Urbifossiella limnaea: one gene and its partner. The protein of the gene in region 2 binds, or shares a complex with, the protein of the main gene of each other region. Links are inferred from orthologs where the notes say so. Each region holds a gene or a part of one and is shown on either strand. Other genes may lie near its edges.

What was found. The genes of interacting proteins can lie anywhere in the genome.
Region 1: the proteins of iscU (region 2) and ETAA1_RS02680 are in contact, whole or in part, in a solved structure (PDB 5XT5), measured with the Bacillus subtilis proteins. The link is inferred for Urbifossiella limnaea from one-to-one orthologs.

The regions. Positions count from the first base shown.
Region 1 is NZ_CP036273.1:620,838-626,224, forward strand. The notes cover bases 2,404-5,387. They hold ETAA1_RS02680 (aminotransferase class V-fold PLP-dependent enzyme), read right to left. Parts: upstream 4,475-5,387; coding sequence 3,332-4,474; downstream 2,404-3,331. Other genes in these bases: ETAA1_RS02675 (purple acid phosphatase family protein), read right to left, coding at 2,404-3,235; ETAA1_RS02685 (hypothetical protein), read right to left, coding at 4,471-4,800; ETAA1_RS02690 (nickel-dependent hydrogenase large subunit), read right to left, coding at 4,807-5,124; ETAA1_RS02695 (Uma2 family endonuclease), read right to left, coding at 5,201-5,387. Also shown: ETAA1_RS02665 (BBP7 family outer membrane beta-barrel protein), read right to left, coding at 1-884; ETAA1_RS02670 (TIGR03067 domain-containing protein), read right to left, coding at 1,427-1,897; more of ETAA1_RS02675, read right to left, coding at 1,964-2,403. UniProt on the Bacillus subtilis protein: Type II cysteine desulfurase that acts as the initial step in the SUF-like Fe-S cluster assembly pathway.
Region 2 is NZ_CP036273.1:2,585,973-2,589,165, forward strand. What follows is about bases 225-3,193. They hold iscU (Fe-S cluster assembly scaffold IscU), read right to left. Parts: upstream 1,933-3,193; coding sequence 1,516-1,932; downstream 225-1,515. Other genes in these bases: hscB (Fe-S protein assembly co-chaperone HscB), read right to left, coding at 529-1,020; ETAA1_RS10335 (HesB/IscA family protein), read right to left, coding at 1,033-1,443; ETAA1_RS10345 (IscS subfamily cysteine desulfurase), read right to left, coding at 1,990-3,193. UniProt on the Bacillus subtilis protein: Part of the SUF-like system that mediates the biosynthesis of iron-sulfur (Fe-S) clusters. Acts as a sulfurtransferase and thus transfers sulfur from SufS to SufB.

The DNA.
Region 1 (5,387 bases), 2.0 Mb from region 2 along the record:
CCGGCGAGGACCTCGATCGTGCAGTTCTTGCTGCACCCGGGCTCGGACCGGTACAGGTTCACCACCGCGTCGGCCTCGACGCCCCACACCTGCGTGCTGTTCAGGAACGACGCCCGCCCCTGCCCGACGGTCGGGCTAGCCACCACCAGCGTGGTGACGACGTTCGGGGCGGCCGAGTCGCGGAACGGCCGGGCCAGCAGCGGGATGCCCGACGGCGACGTGACCTCGGTGATCCGCTGCACGCCGTTCTCGGTGACGAACCCGCTCCCCTCGAACCCGAACCGGCGGTCGGCGTCGCCGTAGAACCCGGCGGTGACGCGGCCGCCGTTGAGCGGGTTGACGTCGACGTCGCCGCCGCCGGCCAGCACCAGCGTGCTACCCGCGCTCGGCAGGCCGAGTTGGGAGGGGGCGCTGGTGGTGAGCAGCGGGGCCGAGTAGCTCTGGCTCTTCGAGTACATCAGGAGGTACTCGTAGGTCATCCAGAAGTGCGGGGCGCCGCCCGCGCCGCCCGCGCCGCCCATGCCGGGGCCGCCGGCCGGCTCCCACAGCGGGGCGCCGTACGGGCCCGGCGGCGGGTACATCGGGCCGGGCGGCGGGCCGAACCCGGCCATCGGGCCGAAGCCCTGCGGGTCGCCGGACGGGCCGGGCGCGATCGGCGGCATGATCGCCGGCGGCAGCGAGTGAAACCCCGAGGCCGGGGCGCCGGGGCCGCCCGGCGGCAGCCCGACGCCGGGCGGGACCGGCCCGAAGCCCTGCGCCGGCACGAGCCCGGCCGCCGAGCCGAGGGCCGCCGGCGCCGGCGGGTCGGCGGTGGGGGACTGGCCCCACGCCCCGCCGGCCCCGACGGCCACCCCCGCGATCGCTCCCCACATCCGCTTACGCATGGCACGCTCCTGCTCGGCCTGCCGTGGCGGGACCAGGCGGCCGGTGGCCGGTCCATCCCCCAGTACGGTGGCGTGGGGGCGGGCCGACCCGCCGCGCGGGCGTCCCCCGACGGCCCACCCCTCACACCACCTGGCGTCCTGCTAGCCGCTACGATCGGCACGCCCGACGCGCCGGCTTGAGGGGGAATTCCGACCGAGCCGGTTGCGCCGCCGGCGCGGCCCCCGGCCAGCTTGCCCAGCTTGCCGCGGCGCGACCTTCGGGCGAGGTTCATTGTTTCTCTCCGACCCCCCCCGGGGGGTCACGAGAAGCAATGAGTCGACGACACGAAAGAGTGTCGGAGTGACGCGCGGGCGAAAGTTGCGACGGGTCAACGGATTGTGTAGTCGCTGCGGAATTGCCTGCGACTCGATCGGGCTCCGGGCTTGCGCCCGGAGGGCGTCGGCGTGTCGCCCCGGGTGCAACCTGGGGCGACACGCCGACGCCCTCCGGGCTCCGATTCAATGCTCCCCGGCTCTCACGGGGCTCGGCTCGCCCCGTGGCGTCACTTGTCCGCCTTCTTCCGCTTGAGCGTGAACATCACCAGTTCGGGCGTCCCCTTCTCGGACGCGAACTTCGTCGGCCGCTCCTTCCCGCCCTCGTCGCCCAGGCACAGCTTCAGCGTGTCGCCCTTCGCCTCGTAGATGCCGGGCTGCACCTTCCCCTTGCCGCGGCCCTCGGTGATGTGCAGGTCCACCGTCGCCGGCTTGGCCTTGGCGTCGAACTTGAACGTCCCCGACTCGGCCTCCGGCCCGGCCTTGAAGGCGTAGGTGTCGGCCTTGAACGTCATCGTCGGGTTGAGGTCCTTGAGGAACGGGGTCACGTCCTCCCCGCCGATCTGCAGCTCGACGACCTCCCACGCCCCCTCGAACGGGCTGGCCGCCTTGGGGTCGGCCTTCTGGGCGGGGGCGGCGGTCGGGCCGAGGCCGACGGCCATCACCGCCAGGCCGAACAGGTACGCACCGGTCACGCGCATCGAACGTCCTCGTCGGGGGTGAGCGAAACGGGAGGGGCGGGCGTTTTATACGGCGCCGGTTCGCCCTCACCCCCGCCGCGCCGGCCGCTTGCCGAACGTCGCCGTCACGTCGGCCACCTTGCCGCTCTCGTCCAGCGCCACGTGGAACCGCCGGTCGCCCTCCAGCCGGTGGAGCGAGACGTGGTACGCCCGGCCCACGCTCGCCAGGTACGGCCGCTTCTCCGGCGACACCGGCGGCCGCAGCATCCCCCACGAGCCGTCGCCCAGGTACAGCACGCCGTTCTTGTCGGGGCGGCCGTCCTTCAAGGGGTGGGTCCGCTTGAACGTGTGGTCGTGGTGCTCCAGCACCACGTCCACGTTGTGCCGCTCGAACAGCGGGCACCAGTACCGCCGGTTGCCGTCGCCGGTGCCGGACAGGCCCATCACGCCGGTCCCGGTCGGCGCCCGGTACGACGGGTACGCCGGGACGTGGTTCGCCACGATCAGGTGCGGCCGGTCCTGCCGCGCGGCCAGCGCCCCGCCGAGCCAGTCGGCCTGCGCCCCGCCGACCGGCGACACGTGGCCGGTGTCCAGCAGCACCAGGCTGAGGTAGTCGCCGAAGTCGAGCGCGGCGTAGCTCGTCTCGGGGTACAGGCCGTCGAACAGCGGGAAGTAGTACGTCGCGGCGGCGCGGCTCCTGGCGTACCCGCCCTTCACCTCGTGGTTCCCGAGGCACGTCACCAGCGGGATGAGGCGGCCCTGCGGGTCCACCATGTGCTGGCCGTAGTTCTTCAGGAAGCCCAGCGCCGTGCGGGCCGACGTGCCGTTGTCGTACCCCAGGTCGCCGGCGATCAGCGCGAAGTGCGGCTCCTGCTTCGCCGCCAGGATGTTGTTGGCGACGGCGTGCGCGTTCACCCCGCAGTCGCCGCCGGACACGAACGTGAACGTGTCGGTGGCCTTCGCCGGCATCGTGCGGAAGCGGTAGGTGCGCGGGTGGCCGTCCACCCGGAACAGGTACTCGGTGCCGGGGACGAGGCCGGTGAGCTCGGCCCGGTAGACGACCCACGGGCTGTCGCCGAACGGCCGGGTGGCGGTCGGCGTGGCGCCGTCCCACGAGAACGCCGTGAGCCGGCCGTGGCGGACGGTCGGGGCGACGCCGGGGTAGCCGACCCACTGCACGACGACGGTGCGCGTCGGGTCCTGGGCGTAGGTGAGGAACAGGCTGTCGATCCCCGGCATGGGGACTTCGCGCGGCGGCGGGGCGACGGGGAGGCGTTCGGCGGCGGCGGTTGCGGCGGGGGCGGCGGCGAGGGCCGCCAGCGAGGCGCCGAGAAAGCCCCGGCGGTCGAGCGGGTGCATGGGGAGGGGTCCGAAGGCGGGGGGAGCGAGTCCAACTGATATTCAACACCGGCGGCTGTCACGAGTCTCGCGGCAACCCGGGAATTCGTCCAACTTTCACGCCCCCGTCACCTCCCGCAGCGCCTCGATCAGCCGGTCGATCTCCGCTTCCGTCGTGAACGGCCCCGGGCTGACGCGCACCAGCCCGTCCGGCGCCGTGCCGAGCGCCTTGTGGACGTACGGCGAGCAGTGCAGCCCGGCCCGCACGGCGATCTCGAACGAGGCGTCGAGGATGCCGCCGAGGTCTGGCGCGGGAATGTCGGCGTGGCGGAAGCTGACCGCGCCCACGCGGCGGGCCGGGTCGGCGTGACCGAACACCTCGAACCCCGGCATCTCCAGCAGCGCCGCCCACAGCCGGTCGCACAGCTCCACCTCGTGCCGGTGGATCGCCGCCAGGCCGCGCTCTTCCACGAAGTCCAGCCCCGCGACGAGCCCGGCGATGCCGAGGACGTTCGGCGTGCCGCCTTCGAGCAGGTGCGGGAACTCGGCGGGCTGCGTGGGGGTGAGCGAGTCGCCGCCGGTGCCGCCCTCGCGCCACGGCTTCACCGCGGTGCGCGGCCCGGCGTAGAGGCCGCCGGTGCCGGTCGGCCCGAGCAGCGACTTGTGGCCCGGGAACGCCAGCAGGTCGATGCACATCGCTTGCACGTCCACGGGGATCACGCCGGCGGTCTGGGCGGCGTCCACGAGGAACAGGGCGTCGCGCTCGCGGACCAGCCGGCCGATCTCGGCGACGGGCTGGACGGTGCCGAGGACGTTGCTGGCGTGCGTGAGCGCGACGAGCCGCGTGGCGGGGGTGAAGGCGGCCTTCACGGCGTCGGGGTCGAGGGTGCCGGTGCGGTCGGCGGCGACGCGGGTGAGGGTGATGACGCCGGCCTCGGCGAGGGCGACGAGCGGCCGCGACACGCTGTTGTGTTCGAGGTCCGACGTGACGACGTGGTCGCCGGGCTTGAGGACGCCCTTGACGGCCATGTTGAGGGCGTCGGTGGCGTTGAGGGTGAAGACGAACCGCTCGGGGGAGCGGCCGTTGAAGAAGCGGTTGAGGCGGTGGCGGGCGTCGGCGACGGTGTGCTCGGCGGCCTGGGCCATGCGGTGGCCGGACCGCCCGGGGTTGGCAAGGGTGGTGCGGGCGAACCGGTCGAGGGCGGCGTACACCCCCTCGGGCTTGGGGAAGCTGGTGGCCGCGTTGTCGAGGTAGGTCATCGGGGTAAATGCTCGGTCTGGCTTGCCGCCCCGAACCGGCTGTGAAGCACGGCCCAGAGCGAATGGCCGTATCGTGCCGCGGGCAGGATCGTATCGAGGAACACGTAGAGCCGGTGCTGCTGCGATTCAGGCAGGTCGTCCGCCGAGAACCGCACGTCCCGCCGGTTACTTGCTGGCGGGTGGTAGCCGTGATCCACGAATCGCCACCACGTCAGGCGGTCGGCCCACACTTCGCGGGGGATGCCGATGGCGACCAACTCGGCCTCGTGCGCCCGCACCCAGCGGCGCCATTCGAGTTCGGCATCGTGGTCGCGCCGGAAGCTCATCGGGTGTCACGCCGCTCGGCGGATCGGTCCGTACTTGGCGGGGTCGTCCCGCTCGAGCCGCTCGACGAACGCCCGCATGTACTCGGCGTCGAACGGGCCGATCCGGTCCCGTTCGGCTAACAGCGCGTCGATCACGGCGAGCACGCTCGCCGCGCTATGACACGGCCCGGTCGTGCCTCGCCGCTGTCGGTGACGGGCGAGTGCCGCGGCGTCCCGCGGGTCCAGAGACCCGAGCGCGTTCCCGTCCGGCCCGCGCACGGTCACTTGCTCGCTCGCGCCGGTCAGCACCCGGACCTGTTCCTCGGTCAGCACGAGATCGGGCATGGCGCACCTCCTTGCGGTATCGTACCCGTCCCGCCAAGGTCGCGTCACGGCAACAGGCTCCGGCCGCGACGACCCGTCACCCGCCGGGCGGGAGAACGTCTTTCAACGAGAGCTTGCCAAGCACCTTCCCCTCGGTCACGACCGGCACCTTGTCCGACAGGCCGTAGCCGGCGCACTCCAGGTACTTGGCGCGCCGGCCCCCGCGGGGGCGGGTGTAGACCTCGATCCGGTTCTCTTCGAGCACCACCAGCCAATACTCGGGC
Region 2 (3,193 bases):
GTTATCGGGTGGGAGATCGGGTCGCGCTACGTCGTCGAGTAGCGCGTGCAGGAGTCGCAGTCTCTCTGGCCGCGGCAAAATGCGGGCAGCGTTAAGGAGCTCATCAGCAGACATTGACTCCTCATTTGCGGACTACCAGCCGAAATGCGTGTTCAACGCAGCCTTCCCACTCGGTGTTAGTGTGTAACGTAACGCTCTGTCGGCTTCCACTGTGCCAGCGATGAATCCCTTTCCGAGCAACCCACCGCCTTGTGTGCCGTAGTCAGGCGGACCCACGGTCAACGCACCGAGGATTCGTGCACGTCCACCAACTTGTTCGAGAACGTCGCGCAACAACCCGGTCGGACCTGCTTGGTACAACTCAAGAAGGATCGCGGCTTCCGCCTCAGTAAGGCTGTTCACGTGGCATCCTCCGAGTTGAATTGCGTCGCATCGGACTGGCGGCCGAGCAGTGGACGCTACAGGATTCGAACCTGTGACCACTCCCGTGTAAGGGGAGTGCTCTACCGCTGAGCTAAGCGTCCAAAGTTAGTCTTCGGGCAGCGCCCGCGCCAGGCTGCGGAGCGTCTTCAGGGCGTTCAACGACCGGCGGACCGCCACCAACCGCCCCGCGTCGCCGGCTTCGACCCGTGCGAACCCGTCCGCGACTTGCGTCATCAGCGCGGCCGATCGCTCCTCGATGTCGGCCCGAACGGCGGCGTGCTGGATCGCGTCCTCGGCTCGTTCGCGCAGGTCCATCACCTCCGCGAGGAACGTCGGCTCGACGCCCTTCTCCTGGCTCGCCGGCGGGCCGCCGAGCAACCCCAGAAGGTAGTCGGCGCGGGCGAACGGGTCGCGCAGTGTGGTGTACGCCTCGTTCACCGCGGCCGACAGGTCGGTGCTCGCGGCCAGGTCGGCCGCGGCCCCCGCAGCGTGGTAGTCCGGGTGGACGGCCCGCGACTGCGCCAGGTACGCCCGCTCCAGCGCGGCCGCGTCAACGACGAACCGCCTCGGCAGGCCGAGGCGGGTGAAGTGATCCATGCCGGTGACCACTTACATCGAGTACGAGCTGCCGCACCCGCAGGTGCTCTTGGCGCTCGGGTTGTTCACGGTGAAGCCGCGCTTGTTCAGGTCGTCGTGGAAGTCCACGACCGCCCCGTCCAGGTACAGCATCGACCGCTTGTCCACCACCACCTCGATGCCGTGGAACTCGAACTTGTGGTCGGTCTTCTCGTCGTACTTCGGGTCGAGGTCGAGCTTGTTCTGGAAGCCGCTGCACCCGCCGCCCTGCACCCGGACGCGCAGGTACAGCTTCGACTCGGCCTCCGACGCCCCGCCAGCGGCCACGTCGGCGATGTGCCGCTTCACCTCCGCCGCCGCCTTCTCCGTCACCGTCAGCGGGGCCGCCACCGGGGTCGGGCTGCTGGTCCGGCCGAGGCCGATCGTTTCCGTCGCGGTCGCCATGAGTGTGTCCCTTTCGAGGAATAGGTCTGCGGGTTAGAGCATTGTACCGCCGGCGGCGGTTCGCCTTTCGGGTCAGCCGACCGCGGCCGGCTCGCGGGCCTCGACGGCGTCCTGCTTCTGCTGGTAGTTCTGGATCGCCGCCTTGATCGCGTCCTCGGCCAGGACCGAGCAGTGGACCTTGACCGGCGGCAGGGCCAACTCCTCGACGATCTGCGTGTTCTTGATGTCGAGCGCCTCGTCCACCGTCTTGCCCTTGAGCCACTCGGTGGCCAGGGAACTGGACGCGATGGCCGAGCCGCAGCCGAACGTCTTGAACCGCGCGTCCTCGATCACGCCGGTGGTGGGGTTCACCTTGATCTGCAACTTCATCACGTCGCCGCACTCCGGGGCGCCGACGAGGCCGGTGCCGACCGTCTCGTCCTTGGCGTCGAAGCTGCCGACGTTCCGCGGGTTGTTGTAGTGCTCGAGCACCTTGTCGCTGTACGGCATCGTGCGTCTCCTGCTCGGTAAGCCCGGGTCACTCGCCCCCGCGCTGTGGTTGGTGGTTTAGTGCGCCGCCCACTCGATCGTCTTCAAGTCCACGCCCTGCTGCACCAGTTCGAACAGCGGCGACATCTCGCGCAGCCGGTTCACCTCGCGGGTCACGAGGTTCACCACGAAATCGACCTCGGCCTCGGTGTTGAACCGGCCCAGGCCGAAGCGGATGCTGCTGTGCGCCAGTTCGTCGCCGACGCCCAGCGCCCGCAGGACGTAGCTCGGCTCCAGGCTCGCGCTCGTGCACGCCGAGCCGCTCGACACGGCCACGTCCTTGATGCCCATCATCAGCCCCTCGCCCTCGACGTAGGCGAAACTGATGTTCGCGTTCCCCGGCAGCCGCTCGGTCGGGTGGCCGTTGAGGTAGCTCTCGGGGAGCACCTCCATGATCCCCTTGCGGAGCCGTTCCCGCAGCGCGAACGTGCGGGCGGTCTCCTCCGGCATCACGCGGCGGGCGATGTCGCAGGCGGTGCCCAGGCCGACGATCAGCGGCACCGGCAGGGTGCCCGACCGCATCCCGCGCTCGTGGCCGCCGCCGTCGATCTGCGGCTCCAGCCGGACGCGCGGGTCCTTCTTGCGGACGTACAGCGCCCCGATCCCCTTCGGCCCGTAAATCTTGTGGGCCGTGAGGCTCAGCAGGTCGATCCCCATCGCCTCCACGTCCAGCGGAATCTTGCCGACGGCCTGCACCGCGTCGGTGTGGAACAGCACGCCGCGTTCCTTGCACATCTTGCCGATGGCGCCGATCGGCTGGACCGTGCCGATCTCGTTGTTCGCGGCCATGACCGACACGAGGATGGTCTTGTCGGTGAGGGCTTCCTTCACCTGCTCGGCGTGGACCTGGCCGTACTTGTCCACCGGCAGGTAGGTCACCTGGAACCCGTCGCGCTCGAGCCGCTTGCAGGTGTCGAGCACGGCCTTGTGCTCGGTCGCCTGCGTGACGATGTGGTTCCCCTTCTTCTTGTACATCGCGGCGACGCCCTTGATCGCCAGGTTGTTGCTCTCGGTGGCGCCGCTGGTGAAGATCACTTCCTTCGGGCTGGCGCCGATGACGCCGGCGATCTGGTCGCGGCTCTCCTCGACGGCGCTCTCGGCCTCCCACCCGTAGGCGTGGCTGCGGCTGGCGGCGTTGCCGTACTTCTCGGTGAAGTACGGCAGCATGGCCTCGACCACGCGCGGGTCGCACCGCGTCGTCGAGTTGTTGTCCATGTAGATC